3 regions of the [Clostridium] colinum genome follow, and region 3 is predicted to be linked to each of the others. Evidence: predicted binding sites of a transcription regulator. Region 3 holds the regulator's gene; each other region holds the start of a gene.
The links. The regulator Rex, encoded in region 3, represses fermentation and respiration genes when NADH is low (regulators of the CRP and FNR family bind a similar motif). The targets are predictions, from matches to a motif close to ATTGTTAANTANTTAACAAT.

Region 1: nox (H2O-forming NADH oxidase) is a predicted target of Rex. The motif match lies at 9,924-9,943, and genes of this name have one in related genera.
Region 2: adhE (bifunctional acetaldehyde-CoA/alcohol dehydrogenase) is a predicted target of Rex. The motif match lies at 6,960-6,979, and genes of this name have one in related genera.

What each region holds. Positions count from the first base shown of each region.
Region 1 covers NZ_OW712331.1:486,080-496,788, forward strand. Annotated here, with positions in the region: gene NBW53_RS02435 (NAD-dependent 4,6-dehydratase LegB) at 124-1,101, shown strand; gene NBW53_RS02440 (LegC family aminotransferase) at 1,126-2,265, shown strand; gene NBW53_RS02445 (sugar phosphate nucleotidyltransferase) at 2,274-3,305, shown strand; gene NBW53_RS02450 (acetyltransferase) at 3,309-3,932, shown strand; gene neuB (N-acetylneuraminate synthase) at 3,982-4,977, shown strand; gene neuC (UDP-N-acetylglucosamine 2-epimerase) at 4,977-6,137, shown strand; gene NBW53_RS02465 (acylneuraminate cytidylyltransferase family protein) at 6,147-6,860, shown strand; gene yfcE (phosphodiesterase) at 7,242-7,784, shown strand; gene NBW53_RS02475 (HAD-IB family phosphatase) at 7,798-8,391, shown strand; gene nox (H2O-forming NADH oxidase) at 8,475-9,809, opposite strand; tRNA gene NBW53_RS02485 (tRNA-Arg) at 10,071-10,143, opposite strand; gene NBW53_RS02490 (DUF2508 family protein) at 10,278-10,562, shown strand; gene NBW53_RS02495 (pro-sigmaK processing inhibitor BofA family protein) at 10,572-10,709, shown strand, end outside.
Region 2 covers NZ_OW712331.1:1,647,169-1,657,877, reverse strand. Annotated here, with positions in the region: gene NBW53_RS08100 (polyribonucleotide nucleotidyltransferase) at 269-2,377, shown strand; gene NBW53_RS08095 (phosphodiester glycosidase family protein) at 2,785-5,658, opposite strand; gene NBW53_RS08090 (LCP family protein) at 5,683-6,768, opposite strand; gene adhE (bifunctional acetaldehyde-CoA/alcohol dehydrogenase) at 7,124-9,748, shown strand; gene rpmE (50S ribosomal protein L31) at 10,258-10,470, opposite strand.
Region 3 covers NZ_OW712331.1:1,513,283-1,523,991, forward strand. Annotated here, with positions in the region: gene NBW53_RS07440 (copper amine oxidase N-terminal domain-containing protein) at 1-1,927, opposite strand, end outside; gene NBW53_RS07445 (SseB family protein) at 2,777-3,169, shown strand; gene NBW53_RS07450 (small, acid-soluble spore protein, alpha/beta type) at 3,223-3,417, opposite strand; gene abc-f (ribosomal protection-like ABC-F family protein) at 3,702-5,597, opposite strand; gene NBW53_RS07460 (redox-sensing transcriptional repressor Rex) at 5,730-6,368, shown strand; gene NBW53_RS07465 (NCS2 family permease) at 6,523-7,857, opposite strand; gene NBW53_RS07470 (HPr family phosphocarrier protein) at 8,177-8,422, opposite strand; gene whiA (DNA-binding protein WhiA) at 8,424-9,323, opposite strand; gene rapZ (RNase adapter RapZ) at 9,348-10,214, opposite strand; gene murB (UDP-N-acetylmuramate dehydrogenase) at 10,223-10,709, opposite strand, start outside.

The sequences.
Region 1 (10,709 bases), 1.0 Mb from region 3:
AAATATTATACTTTAATAATTTATAAATTTTTGATACAATAATTAATAAATAGTATTATATACTTAAATATAAATATTTATATTTTTATTAAAGTATTTTAATTAAAAGGAGAAAAATTATTTATGAAAGCACTTATTACGGGAGCCGATGGTTTTATAGGAAGCCATTTAGTTGAATATTTAATAGAAAAAGGTTATAATATAAAAGCTTTTACTTATTACAATTCCTTTAATAGTTGGGGTTGGCTTGATACTTTATCTAAGGATAAATTAAATGAAATAGAGATTTTTTCTGGAGATATTAGAGATCCTAATGGTGTTAGAGAAGCTGTAAAAGGTATGGATCAAGTATTTCACTTAGCAGCACTTATAGCAATACCGTTTAGTTATCATTCACCAGATTCATATGTGGATACCAATATAAAGGGAACTTTAAATATTTTACAGGCTTGTAGAGATTTTGATATATCAAAAGTTTTAATAACATCAACATCTGAAGTTTATGGAACAGCAAAATATGTACCAATAGATGAAAACCATCCATATCAAGGGCAATCACCATATTCTGCTACAAAAATAGCAGCAGATAGATTAGCAGAAAGTTTTTATAGAAGTTTTGATATGCCAATTTCTATAGTTAGACCATTTAATACTTATGGACCAAGACAATCAGCGAGAGCTATTATACCAACAATTATAACACAACTTTTAGCTGGAAAAGAAGAAATAAAATTGGGAAGCTTATTACCTACAAGAGATTTTAACTACGTAAAGGACACAGTAAAAGGATTTTATGAAATAGCTAAATCTAAAAATACTATTGGGCAAGAAATAAATATTGCATCTAATCAAGAAATATCAATAGGAGAACTTGCAAATGAAATAATAAATCAAATAAATCCTAATGCCAAAATTATATGTGATGAACAAAGATTAAGACCAGAAAAAAGTGAAGTTAACAGATTGTGGGGGGATAATAAAAAAATTAAAGAATTGACAGATTGGGATATGAGTTATACGTTTAAACAAGGTATACAAGAAACTGTACAATGGATAAAGGAAAATATGGATAGGTATAAGATAGATGTTTATAATATATAATTAATCCCTTTAAGGAGGTAAAATATGAATAAATTTATACCATTATCAGTTCCTAATATTAAAGGTAAAGAGATAGAATATGTAATAAAAGCTTTAGAGGCTGAGTGGGTATCGACAGCAGGAAGTTTTATAACAGAATTTGAAAATAATATTATTAAGTATACAAAATGTAAATATGCAGCAGCTTGTCAAAGTGGTACAGCGGGAATACATTTAGCTTTATTAGCACTTGATGTAAAAAAAGATGATGAAGTAATTGTTCCAACACTTACATTTATTGCAGCAGTTAATCCAGTAAAATACATAGGAGCAACACCTATATTTATGGATTGTGATGATAGCCTTTGTTTAGATGTAGAAAAATTAGAAGAGTTTTGTGAAAATGAATGTATATTTAAAGATGGTAAATTAATCAATAAATTAACTAATAAGCATATAAAAGCTATAATAGCAGTTCATATTTTTGGCAATATGTGTAATATGGAAAAAATTATGAAGCTTGCTAAAAAATATAATCTTAAAGTTATAGAGGATGCAACAGAGAGTTTAGGTACATTTTATATAAAAGGAGTTTATAAAGGTAGTTACTCTGGAACAATAGGAGATGTAGGAATATATTCATTTAATGGTAATAAAATAATAACAACTGGTGGGGGAGGTATGGTAGTATCTAATAATTTAAAAATTATTAACAAAATAAAATATTTATCAACACAAGCTAAAGATGATGAAGTATATTTTGTTCATAATGAAATAGGATATAATTATAGAATGACAAATGTACAAGCTGCTATAGGTTTAGGACAATTAGAAAATTTAGAAAAGTTTATTAAAGTAAAACAAGAAAACTATAATTTATATAATAAAAACAGTATAAAATTATTGAAATTTAATGAAAGTTGTAGAGTAAATTATTGGTTTTATTCATATTTAACAGACAAAAGGGACATATTAATTAAAGAATTAGAAAAAAATAAAATACAATCAAGACCTATTTGGAAACTTATTCATACATTAATACCGTATAAAAATTGTCAATGTTATAAAATAGAAAAAGCTAATTATTATTATGATAAAATAGTAAATATTCCTTGTAGTTCTAATTTATCATATGAAGAAGTTTTATATGTTTGTTCTAAAATAAAAGAAATAGAAAATAACTGAGGTGAAATATGGATTTAAGTTATTATATTGTTTCGGAAAATGAAACTATTTTAAATGTCTTAAAAAAGATAGATAAAAATGGTAAAGGAATAGTTTTTATTTGTGAAGATAAAAAGCTTTTAGCAAGTGTAACAGATGGAGATATACGAAGATATATTATAAATAATAAAGATTTAAATAACGTAATAAAAAATATTGGAAACTATACTCCTCATTATGTATATAAAAATTCTAATATAAATTATAAAAAGTATATGGAGGAAAATAGTATTATAAGCTTACCAATTTTAGATGAAAAAAATAATATAATAGATATTGAATTTTTAAATGATAATAATAAAGAATTTAATAAAATAAATGTACCTGTTATAATAATGGCAGGTGGAAAAGGTACAAGATTAAAACCTTATACTAATATTTTACCAAAACCTTTAATACCAATAGGAGAAAAAACAATTACAGAGCATATTATAGATAGTTTTGAAAAATATGGTTGTGAAAAATTTTATATGATTGTAAATTATAAAAAAAATTTTATAAAAACATATTTTTATGAAATAAACAAAAATATAGATTTTATTGATGAAGAAAATTTTCTAGGTACAGGTGGTGGATTGTTTCTTATTAAAGATAAAATAAAAGAAACAACATTTTTAACTAATTGTGATGTATTAATAGATTATGACTATTCTAAAATTTTAGAATATCATAAAAAAAACAATAATATAGTAACAATGATTTGTATAGAAAAAAACCAAAATTTACCTTATGGAGTCATAGATATAGATAAAAAAGGTGATATATTAAAAATAACAGAAAAACCTGAAATATCTTTTATAGTAAACACAGGCATATATATTATAGAACCTGAATTTATGGAATACGTACCTGAAAACACTTTTATTCATATTACAGATATAATAGAAAAATGTATTGAGAAAGGTAAAAAAGCAGGAACTTATATTTTAAATGAAAATTATTGGCTTGATATGGGTCAATTTGATGAAATGAAAAAAATGAAAGAAAGGTTAGAAACATAATATATGGAAAATATTTTGTTAATAGGATTTGGAGGTCATTGTAAAAGTGTTATTGATAGTATAGAAAATAATAAAGAGTATAAAATATATGGTATTTTAGATAAAAAAGAAAAATTGGGACAAGTATATAAAGGATATAAAGTTTTAGGAACAGATGATGATTTAATAAATTTTTACAATAAGGGAATAAGAAATGTATTTATTTGTATTGGATATATGGGAGATTCTAATGTAAGAAATATATTATATAAAAAGGTTAAAGAAATAGGATATAAAATACCTAATATAATAGATAATTCAGCTATTTTATCTAATAATATTAAATTAGGTGAAGGGATATTTATTGGTAAAAGAGCAGTTATAGGTGCAGATTGTAAAATTTGTAATATGGCTATAATAAATACTGGGGCGATAATAGAGCATGAAAGTATTGTTGGAGAATTTTCACATGTATCTATTGGTACAATATTATGCGGAAATATAAAAGTAGATGATAATGTATTTATAGGGGCAGGGACTACTATAAAGCAACAATTGACAATAGGTAGAAATAGTATTATAGGAGCTAGTAGCTTAGTTATAGGAAATGTTATAGAAAATAGTAAATTGTATGGTAAAGTAAAATAGTTACTAATTTTATATTGTAGTAGATTAAATTTAAAGAAAGGATAATTTTATGAGTGTATTTATAATTGCAGAAATAGGTGTAAATCATAATGGAAATTTAGATATTGCAGAAAAAATGATTTTAGAAGCAAAAAAAGCAGGTGTTGATGCAGTAAAGTTTCAATCATTTAAAGCTGATTTACTTGTATCTAAAGATGCAAAAAAAGCAGAATACCAAATAAAAAATACTAAAAATGATGATACTCAATATAGTATGATAAAAAAGTTAGAGTTATCTAAAGAAGACCATATTTATTTAAAAAAAATATGTGATAAAGAAAATATAAAGTTTTTATCATCACCATTTGATATAGAAAGTATTGATTTATTAAAAACATTAGGAGTAGATATTATCAAGATACCTTCTGGAGAAATAACTAATTTAATATATTTAGAAAAGATAGCTAAAGTTTATAAAAATATAATTTTATCTACGGGAATGAGTGATTTAAAAGAAATAAAAGAGGCTATAAATATACTTAATAAAAATGAAAGGAAAAATATAACAGTTTTACATTGTAATACAGAATATCCAACACCTATGGAAGATGTAAATTTATTAGCAATAAAAACAATGGAAAAAGAATTAAATTTACCAATTGGATATTCTGATCATACAGACGGTATAGAAGTAGCTATAGCAGCAGTAACACTAGGAGCAACTATAATAGAAAAACACTTTACATTAGATAAAAATTTTGAAGGTCCAGACCATAAGGCAAGTTTAGAGCCAGATGAATTAAGACAAATGGTAAATAGTATTAGAAATATTGAAAAAGCTATGGGGACAGGTATAAAAGCTCCATCTAAATCTGAACAAAAAAATATTACTATAGCAAGAAAAAGTATTGTAGCAAAATGTAATATATGTAAAGGAGAAAAATTTACACAAGAAAATATGGCTATAAAAAGACCAGGTGATGGCTTATCTCCTATGAAATGGTACGAAGTTTTAGGAAAAACTGCAAAAAGAGATTTTGTTACAGATGAAAGGATTGAACTGTAATGAAAAAAGTATGTATTGTAACTGGTTCAAGGGCTGAATATGGTTTATTAAAGCCAATAATGGAAGAAATAAAAAATGATAAAGACCTTAAATTACAATTAGTAGCAACAGGAGCACATTTATCAAGTGAATTTGGGCTTACATATAAAAATATAGAAAGAGATGGATTTTTTATAGATGAAAAAGTTGAAATGCTTTTAAGTTCGGATACTAAAATAGGAATAAATAAATCTATTGGGCTTGCTATTATAAGTTTTGGTGAAGTATTTCAAAGACTAAATCCAGATATAGTTGTTATATTAGGTGATAGATATGAAATTTTAGCTGTGTCTATAGCTGCTATGATTAATAATATAAAATTAGCTCACTTACATGGTGGAGAAATAACAGAAGGTGCTATTGATGATACTATAAGACACTGTATAACAAAAATGAGTCATATACATTTTACTAGTACTGAAGAATATAGAAGAAGGGTTATACAATTAGGTGAGATACCAGAATATGTATTTAATGTAGGAGCTATAGGTACAGAAAATGTAAAAAAATTAAAACTTTTAAGTAAAGAAGAATTAGAAGAAAGTATTAATTTTAATATTAAAAAAAATACAATTGTTGTAACATTTCATCCAGTTACATTAGAAAGTATATCTTCTAAGGAGCAATTTAAAAGTATTTTAGACGCTATTAATAGGATAGAAAATATTAATGTTATTTTTACTAAAGCAAATGCAGATACAGATGGAAGAATTATTAATGATATGATAGATGAATATGTTGATAAAAATAAAAATGCAATAGCTTTTGACACAATGGGGCAAATAAAATACTTTAGTGCAATAAAGTATGTAGATGCAGTTGTAGGAAATTCATCTAGTGGCATAATAGAAGTACCATCATTTGGTATACCAACAGTAAATATTGGTATTAGACAGAAAGGTAGAATTACTTGTGACAGTGTTATTAATTGTAAAGTTGAAGTTAGTGAAATAAAAAAAGCAATAGAAAAAGCTTTAAGTCATGAATTTAGAAATGAAATTAAAAATTGCAAAAATCCATATGAAAAGAATGATACTTGTAAAAATATAGTATTTTTAATAAAACAATTTTTAAATAAAAATGTTGATTGTAGTAAAAAGTTTTATAATATTAATTTTTAAGGTGAAAAAATGATAGATAATAAAAAAGTTTTAGCTTTTATACCAGCAAGGGCAGGAAGTAAAGGAATAAAAAATAAAAATATAATAGATTTAGCAGGAAATCCATTAATATCATATACTATAAATGCAGCTAAAAAAAGTAACTATGTAGATAAAATTTTAGTAAGTACAGATGGAGAAGATATTGCTAAAATATCAAAACAATATGGTGCAGAAGTTCCATTTTTTAGACCTAAAAATTTAGCCGAAGATAACTCTAATGTTATAACATCTATAGTATATACTTTAAAAAGATTAAAAGATGTTGGAGAAACTTATGATATAATTATTTTACTTCAACCTACATCACCATTTAGAACACACCAACATATAGATGAAGCATTAGAAATGCTTATAAATAATAATTTACCAAGTATTTTATCTATTACAGAAACAGATAAAAATCCTACATTAATAAGAAGTATAAGTAATGATAATAAAATAACTCCATTAATAGAAAGTGATATAAGTTTAAGACAGGAAATGGAAAAATATTATATTTTAAATGGAGCTATATATATAAATTATACTAATGATATAAATAATGATAGATATTTAAAAGACAATAAGTATGGTTATATAATGGACAAATATCATTCTTTAGATATAGATAACCCTATAGATTTAGAAATAGCTAAATTTTATATTGAAAATAAAGTAATAAATTTACCAAAAACTTTATAAAATGGTTAGCAATATTATATAATAAAATTTTTTAATTGGTATAAGTAACTTTATACTAAGGTTATTATATGACATATAAAAGCCTATAAAACAAATAAGCATTATTATTAAAAAACTAGTACAAAATAAAATCATAATTTTAGTAGGGCAAGATAGGAGAGCACAAATAATAAAAGAAGATAAAAAACAAATGCAACTAATAAAAAGCCCTATAAAAAATTTTATATGTAAACTCATAAAAATAACCTCCTAATAAGTAATAATTTGTAATTTATAGTAATATAATAGCATAAAATCACAAAAAAATCAAACATTTGTTCGAAAATAATTTAAATTTATTAATTTTTATTATTATATTAAAAATGAAAGAAGGAATATAAATTGAAAATATTATTTGCATCAGATTTACACGGTTCAAAGTTTTATTGTAATGTTTTAAAAAATATTATATGTAAAGAAAAGCCAGATAAAATAGTTTTATTAGGGGATATATTATATCACGGTCCAAGAAATCCTTTACCTAAACATTATAACCCACAAGAAGTATTTAAAACATTAAACACATTTAAAGAAAAAATTATATGTGTTAGAGGAAATTGTGATTCGGAAGTAGACCAAATGGTTTTAGAGTTTCCTATTATTTCAGATTATAATATAATAAATGTAGATGGAATAAATTTATTTTTAACACATGGACATATATATAATAAAGATAATATGCCTAATATAGGAGATAACGATATATTAATACATGGACATACACATATTAATATAATAGAAAAACTTGAAAAAGGTTTATACATAAATCCAGGGTCTATATCTATGCCAAAAGAAAATCAAGAAAATAGTTATATGATTTATGAAGATAAAAAATTTATTATAAAAAATATAGAAGGAAAAGAACTAAAATCTATACAGATTTAGTTTTAGTAATGTTATGGAAGTAAATGTTTACGATTTTGATAAAACAATATTTAATGGAGATAGTACACAAAAATTTTACTTATATTTATTAAAGAGACAACCTCAAATAGTAATATATTTGCCTAAACAATTTATTTACTTTATACCATTTTCTTTAGGAATTATGGAAAAAACAAAATTTAAAGAAAAATTTTATAGTTGTTTTAAAATAGTTAAGAACATTGATAGAGAAGTAGAAAAATTTTGGGATATAAATATAAAAAATATAAAAAGTTGGTATTATGATAAACAAGAAAAAACAGATATTATAATATCGGCTTCTCCAGAATTTTTGTTAGCTCCTATATGTAAAAAGATAGGAATAGAACATTTAATAGCATCTAAAGTAGATAAAAAAACAGGTAAATATACAGGGCTTAATTGTTATGGTGAAGAAAAGGTAGTAAGGCTTAATAAAGAAAGACCTAATACAATAATAAGAGAGTTTTATTCAGATTCTTTTTCAGACGAGCCTTTAGCAGAGCTTGCTAAAAAAAGTTACATAGTAGATAAAGAAAATTTATATCCTTGGTGGGAATATAAAAACAATAGAAAAAAACTTAAATAATAAAAATTTATTATATTTTTTAAAATATTTATTTAAAAATAAAGGCTAAAGATTATCTTTAGCCTTTATTAGTTTATTATATATTATTTAGCTGTTAATGCAGCCATAGTAATATAGTTGTAAGGTTGGTTAAAGTGTGGTAAGAAAAAAATATCTAATAATTTTAATTTATCAATAGTTACTCCTTCTTGTATAGCTAAAGAGAACATATGGATACCCATAGATATATCTTCTCTAGAAGCCATTTGAGCACCTAAAATTACTCTTGTATTTTTATCATAAACTATTCTTAATTTAACTTTTTCATTGTTATGTTCTATAAATGCAGGTTTTTGTAAATCTTCAAATTCAGTTGTGATAGCATCAAATCCATTTGCTTTAGCTTTTTCTAATGTAAGACCAGTAGATACCATATTAAGACCCCAAATGCTTATACCATTAGACCCTTGAACACCAATGCTTTGAATATCTGTACCACAAGCATTATGGGCTGCTACAACACCAGAACGTACAGCATTTGTAGCAAGAGCTATATAGTTTGTATCTTTGATAGAGTTATCATAAACAGTAGCACAATCTCCAATAGCATAAACATCTTTTATGCTAGTTTCTTGTCTTTTGTTAACAACATATGCACCATTTTTAAATAATTGTAAATCATCTTTACCAAGTTCATTGTTTGGTCTAAACCCAATACAGAGAATAACCATATCTGTTTTATATTCATTTTTATCTGTAACGATACCTTCTACTTTGTCTTTACCTACTATTTTTTTAACCATTTCATCAAATACAACTTGTACGCCATTTTGTTTTAAATTTTCTGTCATCATATCTGTAAAGTCTTGGTCATAGTATCCAGAAAGACAAGTGCTTGCACAATCAATTAAAGTTATATCTCTACCATTTCTTTTAAATGCTTCAGCAAGCTCAACACCAATATAACCAGCACCAACAACTGTAACGTGTTTTATGCTATCGTCTTTTAATTTTTCTATAACTTCAGCAGCATTTTGATATAATTTAACAAATTGCACATTATTAAGTTCCATACCTTCAATTTTTGGAGTGATAGGTAAAGACCCAGTAGCTAAAATAATTTTATCATAAGTTTCTTCTATTTTATTTCCATTTTTGTCTGTTGCACAAACCTTTTTATTAGCATAATCTATACAGTCAACTTTTGTTTCCATATAGATTTTAGCGCCTTTGCCAGTTAATATTTCTTTGTTAGAGTAAAATAAACCTTCTGGACCAGCTATTTGTTTACCAATCCAAAGAGCCATACCACAACCTAAAAAGCTTATATTACTATTAGCATCAAATACTACAACTTCTTTGTCTTTATAATTATCAAGTATTGTATTTATACAAGCAGTACCAGCGTGGTTAGCACCAACAACAATAATTTTTTCCATATTAATATTCCTCCAAATAATAATTAATTATATGTATATTTATATTATACTATATTACAAGGAATTATTCAACAATAAGAATTAAATAAAAATAAACGATTTTTAATAATTATTATTGTTAAATTTTTATTTAATAATTTATATTAAAAATATACAAAAATAATTTAATATATTATAGATACATAAATTATTTTATAAATAAATACAATAATATGGTTATTTTTAACATAATTTATAGTTTAAATATTTATTTGATAAAGATGCACTCTATGGGAATCGAACCCATATCTTTTGGTCCGGAGCCAAAAGCTCTATCCTTTTAAGCTAAGAGTGCATATAAATTATTTTAAACAATTGTTATTATTTAGTCAACTAATTGTTATTTTTTAGAATAAATAAGTAAAAATTTGACTATATTAATACTAAAGTCATAGATAAGTTTTATTAGATAGTTTATGGAGGGTACAAATGGAAAATTTATTATTGTTAAAAAAAGGAAAAAATTTATTAAAATCTACAAATTCTTTAGATAGTGAAGCAACAGAGATTATATATTTTTTAGAAGATACTAAAGTTAAATTACAGTATGCAGAGCTATGTTTAAACTTTGCTAATGATGATACGTTAATAGATAGTATAATATATGAAATAATGTCTTTGCAAAAAAAATATGATTATTTTTTAAAACTTAGTAAAGAAAAAGGGATAGTAATAAACTTTCCACAAATATTACAAAAATTTCCAGCATCATAGGAGGGTGGTATGACATCTAATGCAATTATTTATATGATGATAGGCATACTTGTTTTAGTGTTAATCTTATATAATAAGTATGCTATAAATATTTTATTTAATTTTTTATTGGGTGTATTATTTATTTATATATTTAATATACTACTA
Region 2 (10,709 bases), 130 kb from region 3:
ATTTTTATTATGAAAAAGCCAGATTTTTAGTAGTATAATCTTTTATGCTATTAAATAGGCTTTTTTATATTGGTTTAAAACTTAAAAAAATGAATATTTATCTTTTAAAACAGTTTATATAAAGCTTATACTATAAATTAATATTTGATTATTAATATATAAAAATATTTAAAAAACATTGTTTAAAAATATAAAAAGTGGTATAATTATACTTAATGTACAATTTATAAAAATATTAATTTTAGATTGGATACGAAAGGAGAAATATATGTATAATACGTACTCTACAACATTAGCAGGTAGAGAGCTTTCTGTCGAGATAGGTAGAGTAGCTGAACTAGCTAATGGAGCAGCTATTGTTAGATATGGAGATACAGTTGTTTTAGTAACTGTTACTGCATCTGAAAAAACAAGAGATGGTATAGACTTCTTCCCATTAAGTATAGACTATGAAGAAAGATTATATTCTGTTGGTAAAATACCAGGAGGATTTATAAAAAGAGAAGGTAAACCAACAGAAAAAGCTATTTTAACTTCTCGTCTTATAGACAGACCTATTAGACCATTATTTCCAAAAGATTATAGAAATGATGTTGGTCTAGTAGCAACTGTTTTATCTGTAGACCAAGATTGTAGCCCAGAGATAGTATCTATGATAGGTTCATCTATTGTATTATCTATATCAGATATACCGTTTAATGGACCAACAGGTGCTGTTATGGTAGGCCTTATAGATGGTGAATTTATAATAAATCCAACAGCAGACCAAAGAGAAAAAAGTGATTTATCTTTAACTGTTGCATCTACAAAGCAAAAAGTAATGATGATAGAAGCTGGTGCAAATGAAATAGATGACGAAACAATGTATAATGCAATTATGCTAGCTCATCAAGAAAATATAAAAATAGCAGAGTTTATAGAAAATATTGCTAAAGAAATAGGGAAAGAAAAACATAGCTATGAAGAGCATAGTGTAGATAAAGATTTATATAGCAATATAGTAAATATTATTACAGATTCTAGAATGGAAAATGCAGTATTTACAGATTTAAAGCAAGTTAGAGACGAACAAATAACAGCGCTTAAAGATGAAGTTATAGAAAAGCTTTTAGAACAATATGAAGGTGAAGACCAAGAAGGATATATAGTAAAAATAAATGAGGCTATATATAAATATGAAAAAGAAACTGTACGTAGAATGATTTTAAAAGACCATAAAAGACCAGACGGACGTGGGCTTGAAGAAATTAGAAAACTTACTGCTGAAGTAGATATATTACCAAGAACACACGGTTCGGCTATATTTAGTAGAGGACAAACACAAGTTCTTACAGTTACTACATTAGGAGCTATAAGTGAAGCTCAAAAATTAGATGGTTTAGACGAATTAGAAGTATCAAAAAGATATATACATCATTATAATTTTCCAAGCTATTCTGTTGGAGAAACAAAACCATCTAGAGGTCCAGGTAGAAGGGAAATAGGACACGGAGCTTTAGCAGAAAGAGCACTAATACCAGTTATACCTTCTGAAGAAGATTTTCCATATGCTATAAGGCTTGTATCTGAAGTTTTAAGCTCTAACGGGTCTACATCTCAAGCTAGTGTTTGTGGGTCAACACTTTCTCTTATGGCAGCTGGTGTACCTATAACTAGACCTGTGGCAGGTATATCTGTTGGTCTTGTTACTGGTGATACAGATGATGATTTTGTTTTATTAACAGATATACAAGGTTTAGAAGACTTTTTTGGAGATATGGATTTTAAAGTTGCAGGTAGTCATAAAGGTATTACTGCCATACAAATGGATATAAAAATAGATGGATTGACACCAGAAATTATTAAACAATCTTTACAAAAAACAAATGAAGCTAGACAATATATATTAGATGAAGTTATGCTTAAAGCTATTAAAGAGCCTAGAAATGAACTTTCTAAACACGCTCCTAAAATAGCATTTTTACAAATAGACCCAGAAAAAATGGCAGATGTTATAGGGCCTAGAGGTAAAACAATTAATAAAATATTAGAACAAACAAATGTTGATAAAATTGATACAGAAGATGGAGGAAGAATTTTTATTTCATCTCCAGACCAAGATAAGATAAATAAAGCTTTATCTATTATAAAATCAATTGTTAAAAATCCAGAAGTTGGAGAAATATTTACAGGTAAAGTAGTAAGAATTATGAATTTTGGTGCTTTTGTAGAAATTGCTCCAGAAAAAGAAGGACTTGTTCATATATCTAAACTTTCTAAAGAAAAAGTGGCAAAAGTTGAAGACGTTGTTAATATTGGTGATGATGTTATAGTAAAAGTTACAGAAATAGATGAACAAGGCAGAATAAATTTATCTATTAAAGATGCTTTAAGCTAAAAATTAGTTTAAAATATAAATATTTAATAATAATTAAAAGTGATATTTACATTAAATTTTAAATATCACTTGTTTTAGTTTATTTATTAATGTATTTATAAAAATTTTATAAGTTTAGTTTTACTTGTTACATATGATATTTAGTTTTTATAGTTTTTAAAAAAGAAAAAATTAAAGGATATAAAAAAGTGTATAGTTTCTAACTTTAGACAAAATATTTTATGAGTAATTTTTTTATTTTTATGCTTTGTATAAAAATTCTAGTCACAATATGGGGTTTTGCTTCGTATTGTGTAAAAAGTTAGATTTTTAGCCCTTGTGTAAATAAATCAGATTTTTTTGCGATACTGTAGATAAGGTATACAACCTAAGGCTATAGAAAAAATTTATAGCCTTGTTTATATTAGTTATTTATTTGCATTATAAACATTACAAATTTCATATTTTAAATCATTTTCACTTGCTCTTATTTTTAAATATTTATAATTATTTAAATTATTAGGGTCAGAATTTGTCAAGCCATTTAATGTAATATATCTAACACCGTCTTTAACAAATATATTTGATTTATCTGAAACAGCAGATACAACAATTACATTTTTATCTGTTTTATCAACAAATTCTTTTAAAATTTTGTGTAAAAGTTCGTTTTCTCTTTCACCTTTAAGACTGTTATTTTGGTCCCATATATTTTTATCCATAGTTATGAGAATATTTTTTTTGCTTTGATTTTCTAAATAACTTTGAAGCCATCTCCATTGGTCTGGGCTTTCTGTTCTCATAACACCACTTTTTGTAGCGAGATTTATAATAGATAAATAATTTGTATTAGTGGTAGTGTATTTATTATTCCAAGATATAGTAGAAACACCAGTGTTTATATCTTCTAAGTTAGTTGGACCTGCAAAAACTAAAGCTCTAGCGTTATTTTTCATAACGTTTATACTATCTTGTAAAACAGTTTTAGAATTAGGGTTAGATTTAGTTGCTGTTTGTCCAAAAACATTTATATCTTCTTCTACATTAGTAGGTGCAACTTGGCTTATAGGCTGATTTAAATAATCTTTATAAGAATTTATAAGTTGTCCACCGTCTGTTCTTTTTGTCATAGCATTTATTCCATCTATATATACAGTACCACTTTCTTTAGCCGTTGTGCTTTGTGTAGCAGCATATATTTTATCAATTCTAATAGGATAAGCAACATTTGAAGGAATAGCAACATTTGCAGTAACCCATTCATTAGAGTTCATTTCATTTAATATAGGTAAAATATATTCTTTATTATTATTATCTTTTAAAACCATTTTTAACATATTGCCACTAGCATCGCCTTTTACTTGCATTTGGATTGAAGTTGGGCTATTGTTTAATATTATTGGCTGTTTTTCAAAGCAAACATAACTAGCTTGAGGGGTAGGAACATTTTCTTTAAAGTTATAGCTTAATAAAAGGCTATTTTTCCCGTCATAAGCCACAGAATTTGTTATACCCGCACCACCAGATACTGTTTTATCTGCTGGGAAATACATCATAAATAAATTTCTGTTTTCTTCAAATGAAGTAACAGGGCTAGGGGTACTACCAATAGCAATAGTTATAGAGGCAGTAAGACCATTGTATGTTGCAGTAAGAGTAGCTAATCCTTCTGCTTTAGCATAAAATTTATTATCTTGAATATATCCTAAATTTTGATTATCTACTGTCCAAGATACTAAGGAAGAATCTATTGCTTTAGAAAATCCATCTTTATTTATAGCATCTATAGAAAGAGAAGTGTTTTCGCCAATAGAAAGAGAACTTTTACTAGCTTTTGGTATTATAGAGCTAAATCCTTCTACAGATTCAAAAGTAACTTGTCCAGTAGCTCCATTTGGATAAGTTGCATTTATAGTTAAATTTCCTGCATTATTGCATAAAAAGTGATTACCATTTATAGTACCATCTGTTTCATTATTAAAAGTAAATGTAACTTGATTAGGGTCTATATTAACAGGGTTTTTATTAGCATCTATACCAGTTACTTTTAAAGTATAAGTTAATCCAGATATTATTGCATCATCTTCATTTTTATCAATACTTACTAATAAAGAAGCGACATCACCCGTAGTATTTGTGCTTTTAACACCTATTGCATTAGGAACAAGTCTAGGAGATTTTTCTGAAACATTGTTTACTATTTTAACCGAACTTTCACCTTCTTCTCTTAAAGCAACAGTTGTAGAGCCACCACCATCAAGATGTATAGCATCATATGCACCATATTCTAATAATATGTTAGCCATTTCACTATGCGTAGCACCAACGCTTTGTCCACGTCCATCTACGGCAACAAGTATAAGTTTATTTTTTTCTTTATTTACACCAACAGCACTACGAGGTTGTTTAGAATTTGGAGAAATAGCCAAACCTGTAGAAACAGGTGAGCCATTTCTTAATATTTCGCCACCGGCAGAAATACCAGTTAAGACTTCTGATATATTTTTATTTTCTCTAAAAACAAATTTATAACTTTCTGTAAATGTAAGATTATCACCTACATTAAATGAAGCTAATTTTTCAGAAGCAGTAGCTTTGTCCATAACTATTATATATCCATTTTCAGGTATTTCTACAACTTCTCCAGCGCCAGCTTTTTTTGTAATTTTTTTATTTTCAACAACTATTTTAAAAAGGTCTTTTCTTCTTTTATCTAAATCTTGTGTATTAGTTATTATAGTTCTATCAAAATATACTGGTTTTTTAAAATCTGTTATTTTATTTTTAGCTTGTAGCTCTAATGAAATTTTTTCGTTATATAATCTTAAATTAGATTTTATATAGTCTATAAATGCATTACCATATCTATCTAAAAAAATTCCAGCATATTTGTTAGATGAGGCATTATAATAGTTTTGAGCTTCATTAACATTTCCATCTACTATTATTTGTCCCATACTAGAAGTAGGGTTACCAGAGCCAAAAAAATCGGCATTAATACCAGCAATAGCGTTATTTTCTTTTACAAGTGTTTCTACATTTTTTTTAACTCCGTGTTCTGTTGTAGAATCTAATATCTCAACATCTATATTAGGATTTGTTAAATCTATTGTTAAAACATAAACATCTTTCCAACCAGACTTATACAGACGTTCACTTTTTTCATAAATAAGTCCATCTGTAAGAGTTTGTATTTCTTTATCTGTATATAAAAGATTAGTATCTGCAAAAACACTTTTAGGTATAAATGTAGATAAACTTATAGCTAAAGCTAATGTAGATATTAAAAATTTTCTTTTCATAGTTACCTCCTATTTAGTTTATTATTAAGATTTTGTTTTACTGTTAGAGCTAGTTTCAACTTCTTCAGAAGTAGAAGAGGTAGTAGTTTCTTGGTCTGGATCTGTGTTTCCATAGAAAAACTCATTAACAATATCTTTTGTGGTATTAGGGTCAAAAACATAATAAGATAAATTATCTATCATTTGTGGAGAACCTGGCAAGGTCGCTGATTTCATTTTATCTGGATTAATATTTTGTATACACCCCATATATTTAGGGAAATTTGATATACTAAAATCTGTTTCTACATATTTAATAAGATTTAAAGCTATTTCTCCTAAATTATTCATAATAGTTTCCTTGTTTAAAACTTGTGCAACAAATTCTTTTATAAATTGTTGTTGAACTTCTACTCGTTGTAAATCTTGTCTAGCATAGCCTTTTCTAAAACGAACTAAGCCTTCTGCGTCATCACCGTTTAATAATTGACGTCCTTCTTTAAGGTTTATATATAAATTTTGAGTTGGGTCACTATATTTAAGTCCACCTTTTGGGACTTCAAAATATATACCTCCAACAGAATCTACAATATTTTTAAAAGCCTTTAAATCTACCTTTACATAATAATCAATTTTTATGCCAAGCATATCTTCTATACTACTTTTTAAAATATCCATACCACTACTTTTAGTATAAGCATATACAGAATTAGCTTTCATATGGCTTGGCGCACCTCTATTTACACTACGAAGAGTTTTAAGTTTATCACCAGTAAAGTTTATGTATGTATCTCTAGGTATAGAAAGTAAGTTTATTTCTCCAGTAGTACTAATAAAACTAGCAACCATTATAACATCTGTTAAATTTTCTGCTTTATCTACGCCAGTTATTAACACATTTGTTCTAACAGGGGGAGTAAAAATACTTTTAGACTGTTGCTCAGATTGTTGTTTTATTTCTTTATCTGTTATAAGAGCAGAGCTCCTTTGTTTTAAAGGGTCATAAGCAGGTTCGGCATTAAAAAATTTATAGCTTAAAAATATAAGTAATAAAGCTATAAAAAAAACACCTAAAATACTAAAAAATATATAAAAAAACTTTTTTTTATATTTAATATCCAAATTTTTCATAAGTATAAACTCCTAAAATGTTAATTGAATTAAAGTATAACAAAACATATTTATTTTTTCAAGGTAAAAACATTTTTTTTAACAATTTATTAAAATTTGTAATATATTTGTAATGTATAAAAATTTTTTTTATAATTATAAAATAGAAATTTATGTAAAAAATTAAATTTGGTAAAATTTTTTAAAATTATATTGACAAATAAATAACAATACTATATAATATAATTGTTAAATAAATATCAAACAAATGTTGGATTTTATGAATATTAAAATCTAAAGTTTTATAATTTTATTTATTTTACATTATTTATCTTTAGATTATAAATATATTATATCATTTTAGGAGGAAAATTTTATGGCTAACAAAAAGCAACCTATAACTATTGTTAATAGTGAAGAAACTTTAAAAGCAAGAATGAAAGAGCTTAAAGAAGCTCAAAAACAATTTGCTACTTATACTCAAGAGCAAGTAGATGAAATATTTGCAGCTGCAGCATTAGCAGCTAACAAACAAAGAATTTATCTTGCTAAAAAAGCTGTTGAAGAAACTGGTATGGGTATTGTAGAAGACAAAGTTATTAAAAATCACTATGCTTCAGAATACATATACAATAAATATAAAAACACAAAAACTTGTGGTGTTTTAAGCGAAGATAAATCTTTTGGTACAAAAGTTATTGCAGAGCCTATTGGTACAATAGCGGCTGTTATACCTACTACAAATCCTACTTCTACTGCTATTTTTAAAACATTACTTGCTTTAAAAACTAGAAATGCTATTATAATAAGCCCACATCCACGTGCTAAAAATGCTACAATAGAAGCGGCTAAAATTGTTTTAGATGCAGCTGTTAAAGCTGGTGCACCAGAGGGCATTATTGGTTGGATAGATGAGCCATCTTTAGAGCTTACAAACCAAGTTATGGCAGATGCAGATATTATATTAGCTACTGGTGGACCTGGTATGGTTAAATCTGCTTATTCTTCTGGTAAGCCTGCTCTTGGTGTTGGAGCTGGTAATGTTCCTGCTATTTTTGATGAAACAGCAAACGTTAAACTTGCAGTAAACTCTGTTATACACTCTAAAACTTTTGATAATGGTATGATTTGTGCGTCAGAACAATCTGTTATTGTTCACGAAAAAATTTATAAAGAAGTTAAACAAGAGTTTATAGATAGAGGCTGTTATGTATTAAAAGACAGTGAAATACAAAAAGTTAAAGATACTATATTAATTAAAAAAGGTAATGCTTGTGCATTAAATGCAGACATAGTTGGTCAACCAGCATACAAAATTGCTGAAATGGCAGGTATTAAAGTTCCTAAAGAAACTAAAATATTAATAGGTGAAGTTACATCTGTTGACCCATCTGAACCTTTTGCACACGAAAAATTATCTCCTGTTTTAGCTATGTATAAATTTAAATCATTTGACGAAGCTTTACAAAAAGCAGATACATTAGTTAAAGACGGTGGTTATGGACACACTTCTTCTATTTTTATCGATACATTAGTTGGTAAAGAAAGATTAGACCAATTTACAGCTATGATGAAAACAGGACGTATTGTTGTAAACACACCTTCTACTCACGGTGGTATTGGTGATATTTATAACTTTAACCTTGCTCCTTCATTAACACTTGGTTGTGGTACTTGGGGTGGTAACTCTGTTTCTGAAAACGTTGGTGTTAAACATTTAATCAATACTAAAGTAGTAGCTGAAAGGAGAGAAAATATGCTTTGGTTTAGAGCTCCACAAAAAGTTTACTTTAAAAAAGGTTGTTTACCAGTTGCGCTTGATGAGCTTCAATCTGTTATGGATAAAAAGAGAGCGTTTATTGTTACAGATTCATTCTTATTTAAATCTGGTGTTACAAAACAAATTACTGATAGATTAGATAATATGGGTATTAAACATGCTACATTCTTTGAGGTTGAGCCAGACCCAACTCTTGCTTGTGCTAAAGCTGGTGCTGAAGCTATGAGAGCATTTGAACCAGATTGTATTATAGCTGTTGGTGGTGGTTCTGCTATGGACGCTGCTAAAATTATGTGGGTTATGTATGAACACCCAGAAGTAGACTTCTTAAATATGGCTATGAGATTTATGGATATTAGAAAACGTATATATACATTCCCTAAAATGGGTGAAAAAGCATACTTTATTGCAGTTCCTACATCTTCTGGTACAGGGTCTGAGGTTACACCTTTTGCCGTTATTACAGATGAAACAACAGGTACTAAATATCCATTAGCAGACTATGAGTTACTTCCTAATATGGCAATTATTGATGCAGACTTAATGATGAGCCAACCAAAAGGATTAACAGCAGCATCTGGTATTGATGCATTAACTCATGCTTTAGAAGCATATTCTTCTATTTTAGCTACAGACTATACAGATGGTCTTGCTCTTAAGTCACTTAAAAATATCTTTGGATATTTACCACGTGCTTTTGAACAAGGTGAAACAGATGTTGAAGCTAGAGTTAAAATGGCAGATGCATCTACTTTAGCTGGTATGGCATTTGCTAACTCATTCTTAGGTATTTGCCACTCTATGGCACACAAATTAGGTGGTTATCATCATTTACCACACGGTGTTGCAAACGCATTATTAATAACTGAAGTAATGAAATTTAATGCTTCTGAAACACCTACTAAAATGGGTACATTTGCTCAATATGAATACCCTAAAGCTATTGAAAGATATGCAGAAATTGCAGATTTCTTAGGCTTAAAAGGTAATAACAATAAAGAAAAATTTGAAAGCCTTATTAAAGCTATTGAAGAATTAAAAGGTAAAGTTGGTATCAAAAAATCTATCAAAGAATATGGTATTGAAGAAAAAGTATTCTTAGATTCTCTTGACCAAATGGTTGAAGATGCTTTTGATGACCAATGTACAGGAGCTAACCCAAGATATCCTCTTATGAGTGAAATGAAAGAAATCTTCTTAAAAGTTTACTACGGTAAATAATTTAAGTAAGTTTTATATATCAAATGTTAAAAAAGAGTGTAGACTTTGTCTATACTCTTTTTCAATTTAAGATAAACTAAAATTTTTTATAGCCTATTTACCATTTTTAGTGATAGAAAAATATAAACAATTAAAATATTTTACAAATAAGAAATAGAAAATTTACTAATAGAAAAATTATAAACTATATATATGTTTTTATAATAAATATATATATAAAATACTTAGATACTTATAAATTAAATTATGATTTATTTATAGTGATAAATTTTAAAAATTTATCATTAATCTTAACAACAACCAATCTTGCTTTATTCATACAGTAACTTTTTAAAATAATTTTATACAAAATTAAAAATTATTTTAAATATATAAATATCATCTTTTAATAACATAATAAAATAAAGTTATATTTAGAAAGATTAGAAAGTTTATAAAATAAATTAAAAAAACCTAAAGAATTAAATCCTTTAGGGTTAATTTTTAATAATAAGTATATTAAAAATAAATTATTGTTGGTTAGTTCTACCATATTTTTTGTTGAATTTATCAACACGTCCACCAGCGTCAAGTAAAAGTTTTTGGCTACCAGTATAATATGGATGACATTTAGAACAAACCTCAACACGAATTTCTTCATTTGTAGAACCAGTTACAAACTCGTTACCACAGTTACATTTTACCTTAGCTTGAAAGTATTCTGGATGAATTCCTTCTCTCATTGTAAAACACCTCTTTCTAAAAAATTGAGATACATTTTGGCATCTCTATATTAACATAACAAATAGATTATAACATAGCTAATTATACATTGCAATAACTTTTACCATTTTTTTAATTTTAAAATTTTAATAATAAATTATTTTTTTAATATTTAAATAAAATAGTACATATAATATAATATTTGTGTTAAAATATACATAAGATTTATTTTTGTTAAATTTTTATAATTTATAGGCTT
Region 3 (10,709 bases):
CGAAAGGAATTACAGCTTTAGCAACTACTGCTTCTGTAACATTGCTTTGTCCACCACCAGTTACACCAAGTTTAATGTCACCTTTGAAACCAGGATCTACAGATAAGTTAAGTTTTAATACGAAATTAGCTACAGAGCTTGAGCTAGTTGAACCGTATTTAACTTCATAGCTATCTCTTTTAAGTCTTAAAGTTTTACCATGGTTAACAATTTCAAAGTCTTCAGCAGACAAACCATTAAAGTTATTGATTTTGCTAAGATCGATACCTACGATTTTAACACCTTCTGGAACATTAAAATCTAAAGCTCTAGATTTTACTAAAGTATTAGAAACAGCTTCTGAGAATTTAACTTCTACAGTAGTGTTATCTTGTTCAGACATGCTAGAATCATTTTTGCTATAATGTCTACCAGAAATAATTTCTTTAGCATCTTTTAAAGTTTCAAGTTTGAAACCTAATTTTTCTCTTTTAGCAACTGTTTTTGTTGCACTAGAGATACCGTCACCAGAAACAGTAAGGTCTACATTACCAAAGTTTTTATCATTAGTAGCTTCTACTTGTAATCCTTCAACTCTAATACCAATTGGTGTAGTACGATTAGTCTCTAATCCTGATACTTTTACTTTAAGAACAGAATCATTACCAGAATAACCAAGACCTGTACCTGTAGTATCTACAGTTAATTCTTTACCTGTTTTATCATTAAAGAATTTAAGAGTGCTACCTGTTTTAAATCTAAAACCACCATTTACTCTTAAAGTGATTGTAGCTTCGCCTTTGCTATTACCAATTGTACCTCTTACGTTTTCTTTAATAACAACTGGAGATAATTTAGCATAATCTTCGAAAGATTTAATGTTGCTTGAGCTATATTCTAAAGTAGTTTCACCTTCTTGACCAGCTTTAGTAAGTGTATATTCGCCACCTTTTACTTTATCGTTGTAATCAGAAACGATTTTTACTTTAACTGGTGAGTTACCATCTGCTTTTACTGCACCTAAAGGTAAAGCAATGTATGGATCTTTAACTTTAGTATTTTCTGTTCCTTTAGAAATAACAACTTCTATTTTTGTTATTTTATTATTTCCACCATCAGATTTAATTTTTTCTTTTGTAAAGTTACTATCTGCTATTACACCCATTGAATCATAAAATTTAAAAGTAATTTGATCTTCAGTTACTTTATTAGTAGTACCCATATTTATTTCTTTATCACTATCTTTAAGATCTAAATTAGGAACTGTAACTGTAGCTGTTGTAGGGCTATCAATTTTTAAAGTATATGGTATATGAGCTAATTCTGGTACTGCTCTATTTTGTTCTGCAAGAACTTTAGCTTTAATTTTATCTAATTCAGCTTTAACTTCTGGTACTGCTTCAAAAGTTGCTTGACTTGTTACAGCATCAAGTTTATTACCTGTACTTTTTAATTCAGCATCATACATTGTATTAAATTCTGAAAATTCAGTAATTGCAACTGCACTATTTACTGTAATTGTTGCTTTATCTTTTGAATTAGATACAATGTTATTATAAACATCTGTTAAAGATTTTGCACCATTCATTGCTTGTTCATAAGTTACTTTATCAGTACCATTACTATTATAGTATTGATATGCTGCTAAATTACTTTCATCAAAAGTACCATTTTCAAGTTGTACTTTAAAAGTAGTTTCGCCAATGTTTTCAGTACCATCATTGTTAAGAGCTATTTTAACAACGCTTTTTCTACTTTTTAAATCGCTAACTGTTTTAAATTTTTCAGCGCTTGCATAATCTTTTGCATTAGGGTCGATTGTTTCACCCGCTTTAGCAAATGTAGTATTTAATACACTATCAGCTTTTAATTGAGCTGCGTTTGCACTAAGTGGCATTGCACTAGTAACCATCATAGCTGATAATAATATAGCAATTTTTCTTTTCATTATAAAATTCCTCCTAAAAATTTGAGTTTATAACTAATTTACATTAGTCAACCACTGTATCATCATTATAGCATTGCAAACTTATATAGTCAATAGTGTTTTATAAGATGTAACATTACTGTAATATTTATCGTAACATTTTATAACAACTTTTGCCTAACCCCTATAAGTTTTTATACTATGGAGCAATTTTAGATATATAATCGTTTTTTATTATTGTAAAAATCATATCTAAACTTTGGCTTTTTTGTTTGTTTGCCTTGCTTGTATATAATATAACACTAGTTAAAATTTTTTGCAATAGGTTTAGCCTATTTGTAATTTACCTGTAATATTAGTTACATTTCAGTAATAAATTATATTTTTATATACTATCTTAAACTATTGTGTTTCTCAAACTTTCTAAAGGTTTTTATCTCCTATCCCCTACAAAATTTATTATCTAAAATAACTAACTATTTATTATAGTTATAATTTAAAATTAATGCTTTACAAATTATGTCTTTTGGATATAATATTTTTGTAGGCTAAACAAATTATTCTTATTATAGTCTATATAATCGATTAAGGGGTTACTATTTTTATGATAATAAACTATCAATCGAATAAAATTAAATGGTTGTTTGTCAAATTTAGTGATAAATTTTTAAAATCTATAAATATAGCTAAATTATAATTTACTTTATGAGTATCTATGCACTTTATTTATACATTTATTATAAAAATATATATTAATTTATGATTTTTTAATAGTAATTTTCTATTTATAAAACATTTTAATTATTTATATTTTTATCTATCTCTAAAAACGGTAAACAACCAATTAAATTAAATAAATGAGGTGTTATTATGTCTAATGTTTCTAACAATGATTTTTTAAATGCAATGCAAAATTTATTACAAGATAAAAGTGAAGAAAATTACGCTAATTTTGAAAAAGAAATTGAAAAAACAAAATTTCTTTCTCCTGTTTTTATAATAAACCAAAATGCTACTAATGATTTAAACAATACAGATGTTTCTTTCATAAATATTACAGACGGAGATGACAACAAATTTTTCTTAGCTTTTACAGACTGGGATAAATTTAATAAATTTAAAAAAGATAATCAATTTACAGCTATAGATGCTACACTTAAAGATTTTCATTATATGCTAACTAGCGTAGATACAGATGCTAAAGGTTTTGTTATAAATATTGGTGATGAGGCCTTGTTTATACCTAAAGAAACTTTTATCTAAATTTTATAAGCCAAAAACAGTATTATCTGCTTTTGGCTTATATTTTTTGTTTATTATTTATTGTAAAGTCTTTTTTCTCTTTTTCTTTTTGTCATTAACCCTCCTATTTTTCCGCTTTCTTTAGCCGTTAAGCTCTTCCAGCCCCCCTCTTTTATTTTATCCATAAATCCTAATTCTTCTGCTATTTCATATTTTAATAGTTCTTCTTTTGTTTTAGGTTTGTCGTCTTTTTTTTTACCTTTTTTCATACTTTCTCCTTTAAATATATAGTAGTATAAATATTATTAAAAAATTTTTTATATTTTATACCTATATATTTTTAAATAATATAGGAGAATTTATAAAACATATTATCAAAGACCGTAGACAAAATATATTAGCGGTAACTTACTTTGCATAATTATTTTTATGTTTTACATAAAAATATTAATCACAATACAAGGCAAAGCTTCGTATTGTGTGAAAAGCTAGATTTATATAGGCTTTAGCCCTTGTGTGAATAGATTAGTTTTTTCATATATTATCTTGCATATTATGTTAAATTTTCCCATTGTTCATATAATATATCAAGCTCTTCTTCTAGCTTTTTCTTTTCTTCAAATATTTCTCTAGATTTTTGTGGGCTTGTATATACTTCTTCTAGACTTAATTGCTCGTCTGCATTTTTAATTTTTTCTTCTATTTCTTCTATTTGCTTTTCTACCTTGTTTAAAGCATTTTGTTTTTTTCTAAGTTCTGCTTGTGCTTCTTTTTGTGCTTTCCAATCTAATTTTGTATCTTGGGTTTCTTTTTTTACATTGCTATCTGCTATATCTATTTGTTGTTGGCTTTTTTCCAAATAATAATCATAATTACCCAAATATACGTTCATTTTATTTTTAGTTAATTCTATAACCTTTGTTGCTGTATTATTTATAAAAAATCTATCGTGCGAAATATATATACAAGTTCCGGTATAAGATTTTAATGCATCTTCTAATATTTCTTTAGATACCATATCTAAGTGGTTTGTAGGCTCGTCCAATATAAGAAAGTTTGCATTAGATAACATTATTTTTGCAAGTGCAACTCTTCCTTTTTCTCCCCCGCTTAAACTAGATATTTTTTTAAATACATCATCACCTGTAAAAACAAATACGGCAAGTGCATTTCTTATCTCTTCATTTTTTAAATTAGGATATGTATCCGATATTTCATCAAATATTGTTTTATCCATATTTAAATTTTCCTGTTCTTGGTCATAATATCCTATAATAACATTGGCTCCTATATCAATACTACCTTTATCAATAGAAATTTTATTCATTATCATTTTTATTAATGTAGATTTCCCTATACCATTAGCCCCTATAAGTGCTATTTTCTCCCCTTTTTTTATATCAAAAGATATATTATTAAAAAGTTCAAAATCAAAACTTTTGGATAAATTTTTAACAGTCAATACATCATTTCCGCTTTCTTTTTTTGGTGATAATGTAAGACGCATTTGTGGTGGCAAACTATCTGGCTTTTCTATTTTCTCCATTTTATCTAATAGCTTTTCACGGCTTTCTGCTCGTTTTATAGACTTTTCTCTATTGTATGAGCGTAATTTTTTTATAACTTCTTCTTGTTTTTTTATTTCTTTTTGTTGATTTAAATATTGCTTTAGCATTATCTCTCTAGCTATATGCTTTTTGTTTGAGTAATCAGAATAATTACCATTATATACTGTTGCTTTACTATTTTCCAATTCAATTACTTTAGTTACTACTTTATTTAAAAAATATCTATCGTGAGATATAATAAATAATGCTTTATTATATGATTTTAAAAAATTTTCTAACCATTGTATAGATTTTACATCAAGATGGTTTGTTGGTTCATCTAAAAGTAAAATATCTGGTTCTTCTAATAATATTTTGCCAAGAGCTATACGAGTTTTTTGTCCACCAGAAAGACATTTAACTTGTTTATAAAAATCATCTTCTACAAATCCTAAACCTTTTAATACACCTTTTATACGGCTATTATAATCAAATGCGTTATTTTGATTTAAATATTCACACACTTTGTCATATTCTTTCATTGTTAAGCTAAGCTCTTCATCTTTTAATATACTCATTTTTTCTTCCAAATCTCTTAACTTTATTTCCATATTTATTATGTGTGAAAAAACTGTTAAAAGCTCTTCAAATAGTGTGTTATCTTCATTTAAATTTAAATTTAAATTTTGAGAAAAATATCCTATTTTAGTATTTTTAGGTATAATAACTTCACCACTATCTTGAGATATTTCTCCTGTTATTATTTTAAATAATGTAGACTTACCAGCTCCATTAACCCCTACAAGAGCAACTCTATCTTTTTCATTTATGTTAAATGATATGTTGGTTAATACATTTGTTATACCAAAAGATTTATTTATGTTATTACAAGCGCATATCATATTTTGCCTCCTATATTTTAATTAATTATAACAATTATAACAAAATATAATAAGTTTTAAAAGAGCTAACATTGACAAAAAGAAAACAAAGTTGTATAATTTTGTTAATATCTTAATAAAGGAATGGTGTTAATGGATAAAAAAGTTTCTTTAGCTGTCATAAAACGCTTGCCTAGATATTATAGATTTTTAGGAGATTTACTAGATAATGGTATAACAAGAATTTCTTCTAAAGACTTAAGCGCTAAAATGAACATTACAGCTTCTCAAATAAGACAAGATTTAAATACCTTTGGTTGTTTTGGACAACAAGGCTATGGATATAACGTAGAACTTCTTTTAAATGAAATTAGAGAAATTCTAGGGTTAAATAAAACATATAATTTAGTTATATTAGGTGCTGGAAAGATTGGACAAGCATTATTAAACTATTCTAATTTTGAAAAAAGAGGTTTTAATTTTATAGGTATATTTGATATAGATTCTAATATTATAGGAACTAAAATAAAAGACTTAGAAGTACAAGACATAAAAAATTTAGAAAAATTTACAAAAGAAAATCAAATAGATATAGCTGTATTAGCTGTACCTCGAGTAAATGCTTACGAATTATATAAATCTGTTATTAGCTATGGTATAAAAGGCATTTGGAATTTTTCCAACACTGAATTAAAATTATCTGATGGCATTATTGTAGAAAATGTTCATCTTACAGATAGTTTAATGACATTAGCTTACAGATTTAACTCTGGAGAAATTACAGAAGACTAAAATTAATTTTTTTAACAAAAAAATAACTTGAGGGTGCAGAATTTATCTACACCCTTTCAAAAATATAAAAAAGTTACTTTAAAATATTTTGTTTAATAAAAAAATAACTTAAAATTATAATAATCTTAAGTTATTTTGAGTATATTTTAAATTTTTAAGATAATATTAATTTTAATAAAAATAATATAGCTAATATGTACATTACTTTATTAACTTCTTTAGCTCTACCAGTTAACATTTTAATAAATACATAACTTAAAAATCCAAATACTAAACCATCCGCTATACTATAAGTAAATGGCATCATTATTATAGTTATAAAAGCTGGTAAACCTTCTGTATAATCACTAAAGTCTATCTTTACAACATTTTCAATCATAAATAAACCTACTATTATAAGGATTGGAGCTGTTGCAAAGCTTGGTATTGTAATAAATATAGGTGAAAATATTAAAGATACTAAAAATAATAAACCTGTAACAGTTGATGTTAAACCAGTTCTACCACCTTCGGCAACACCAGATGCACTCTCTACAAATGTAGTAGTTGTAGATGTTCCTAGCATAGCCCCTGCTGTTGTAGCAACTGCATCTGCTAAAAGTGCTTGTTTTAATTTTGGTAGTTTACCATCTTTATCTAAAAATTTAGCCTTTTCAGAAACTCCTATAAGTGTCCCTATTGTGTCAAACATATCTACAAATAAAAAAGCAAATACAATAACAACAATATCTGTTATTTTTATAATGTCAAAATCTATACTTTTAAATGCTGTAAAAATATTTATATCTTTTAAAGAAGGAGGTATAGATATAATTCCTTCTGGTATAAGGTTAAATTGTCCTTGTTCTATATCAACTTGGTATAACCCTGTTAACTGGCAAATTATACCAAGTCCCCATGTTATTAATATACCCCAAAACAATGAACCTTTTACTTTTTTTACACTTAAAACTACAGTGATGATAACACCTAGCATAGCTAAAGCTGGCCCTACAGATTTTATATTACCAAGAGTTAATGCTGTTGCTGGGTCTTTAACAACAATACCAGCATTTTGTAACCCTACAAATGTTATAAAGACACCAAGTCCTACGCTAACGGCATTTTTTAAATTTTTTGGTACGGCATTAAATATAGATTCTCTAATATTAAAAAATGAAAATACTAAAAATATGATACCCTCAATAAATACTGCAAAAAGTGCTAATTGCCAACCATATTCATTAGCTACGGTATAAGCAAAATAAGCATTAAGTCCCATACTAGGTGCTAATCCAAAAGGATAATTAGCTAAAAGCGCCATTGTTAAACACCCTATAAATGCTGCTATTGCGGTTGCTGTAAACAATGCCCCTTTATCCATACCTGTTGAGCTTAAAATATTCGGGTTTACAACTAATATATATGCCATTGTCATAAATGTTGTAACACCTGCAAAAACTTCTGTTGATACATCTGTTCCATTTTCTTTTAGCTTAAATAAGTTCATTTTTCTAATCTCCTATAAATTATTTTTAATAGTACCTCATCTATAAATATATCAAATTTCATAATATTGTCAAGCTCGCTATTAATAGTTTATATATAGTAATTTTATTAGTTAAATGTTGTATTTTTATTATAAACTTAGGAGATAAAATTATTTTTATTACATTATTATTATAATATTCTTTGTTTCAATAATATTTCTTTGTGTATAAAGTATTATTTTATTGATTTTATTTTTGTATTTTCTACCTTTATATTTTATTTAAAAATTATATTTATTTACAAATATAAAAAAAGCTACCAAAATGGTAGCATAAAATTTATTTTGTTAAAAAATCTGATAAATCTTTAACAGCCTCTTCTTCGTCATTTCCTTCTGCTAATATGGTAACATTTTTACCATCTAAGCTGCCAAGGGCAATAAGACCCATTATACTTTTTGCATTTACTTTTTTATCATCAAGTATAATTTTAATGTTGCTAGTAAACTTACTAGCTATTTGTACAATTAATGCAACTTCTCTTGCCTCGATAGATGCTGTTATTTTTAAATTTTGTTCTTTCATCTTATTTCCCCCTTAGGTTTTCTGCAATTTGATTTATTTTTTTTAGTCTATGATTTACACCAGACTTAGTTATTGTAGGATTTGTCATCTGACTAAGCTCTTGAAGACTTTTGTCGGGATTTTCAAGTCTTAAAATAGCTATTTCTTTAAGAGGCTTTGGCAAATAATCTAATCCAACAGTTTTTTTTATAAATTCTATATCTTCTTTTTGCTTAACACCTGTTGACACAATTTTACTAAGATTAGCAGTTTCACAGTTTACTATTCTATTAACATTATTTCTAACTTCTTTAAATATTCTTATATTTTCAAGCTCTAATAAGCATTTATGTGCTTCTATAATGTTTAATAATTCAACTATTTGTTCTGCTTCTTTAATATAAAGAATAAAATATTCTTTTTTTTCTATACATTTTGCATCTATATCAAAAAAGTTGATTAAATTTTTAAGATTTTGGGCTTGATTGTATGTGTTACATATAAATTCTAAATGATAGTTTTTTTCTGGAGAACAAATATATCCAACACCTAAAAAAGCTCCTCTTATATACGCTCTTTTACAGCATATTTTACTTACTATCATAGAGCTGTATAATTCTTCTTCATATATATTTTTATTTATTATATTAAATATTTTATTTATTAATTCTTCTTTTTGTATAAAAATTTTATGTGTTTTACTATTATCTTTTGTTATACAAACATCAATATCAAAAATAAATTTTAAAAGATTTTTAAATTTTTCTAATAAAAGTATATTTTCTGATACTATATTAATAAATAAAGGATTATAACCTATATCTGCACAGTGGTCAATAATAGCCGATAACTCAGATATAGCACAATGTCTATTATTAATTATTGTATAAATTTCTTTTTTTACATTTAAAGAAAAAGACATATCTTATCACCTTATTGTAATATACTATTTCTTACTATCTTTGTCAATATCTCTATGTGTGATAATAGTACTATATTGCAATTTATTAAGTTGATTATAAAGTTCATTACTTAATGTTACAGAACGGTGTTTACCTCCTGTACAACCAATAGCTATTACTAATTGATTTTTCCCTTCTTTTATATAATTAGGTATTAAAAAATTTATCATATCTAATAATTTTTGTAAAAATATATTGCTTTCTTCGTATTTCATAACATAATCGTGTACAGAAACATCATTACCTGTAAGTGGTTTTAATTCTTCTATATAAAATGGATTAGGTAAAAATCTTACGTCAAATACTAAGTCTGCATCACTAGGTATACCATATTTAAATCCAAAAGATAAAACATTTATCATAAGGCTATCAAACTCTTTATTTTCTATAAATATATCATTTATTTTTTGTTTCAACTGTCTTGCTAAAATATGGCTTGTATCAATAATATAATCCGATTTTCTTCTTATATCGCTTAATAGTTCTCTTTCTCTTATTATTCCTGTTATTAATCTTTCACCTTTTGCAAGGGGGTGGCTTCTTCTTGTTTCTTTATATCTTTTTAACAATACATCATCAGAACAGTCTAAAAATAATATTTCAAAAGAGTGATTTTCATTTTTCATCTCAGATAAATACGTAAAAAAATCATCAAATAGCTTTCCACCTCTTATATCTATACCTATAGCAACTTTTTCTATTTCGGTAGCTGGCTTATCACAAAGTTCTATAAACTTTGGTATTAAAGAAGGTGGTAAATTATCTACACAAAAATATCCTATATCTTCAAAAAATTTTAAAACACTACTTTTACCAGCTCCAGACATACCCGTTAATATGACGTATTTCATATTATCACCTAACTTTCACCTATAACACGTATTTCTTTTTCAAGGGTAATATTAAACTTATTTTTAACTTCTTTACAAGCAAAATCTGCTAATTTTAAAACATCTTCACAAGTGGCATTTCCATTATTTATTATAAATCCACAATGTTTATTAGATATACAAGCTCCACCAATACTTTTTCCGGCCAATCCTGCCTCCATAATTAATTTACCTGCAAAATTATTTACTGGCCTTTTAAATGTACTACCAGCACTAGGATATTCTACTGGTTGTTTTTCATTTCTAGCTTTGTTATTTTGCTTCATTTTTTCAAGTATTTCTTCTTTTTCACCAATTTCAAGTTCAATTATAGCTTCTAATACTACTAGCCTATTTTTTAATATTTTACTATTTCTATATTCAAATTCACAATCTTTATTGTCTAAAGTTATTATTTTACCATTTTCTAAAATAGTAACTTCCTTTATAACATCTTTAAGCTCTCCACCATATGCT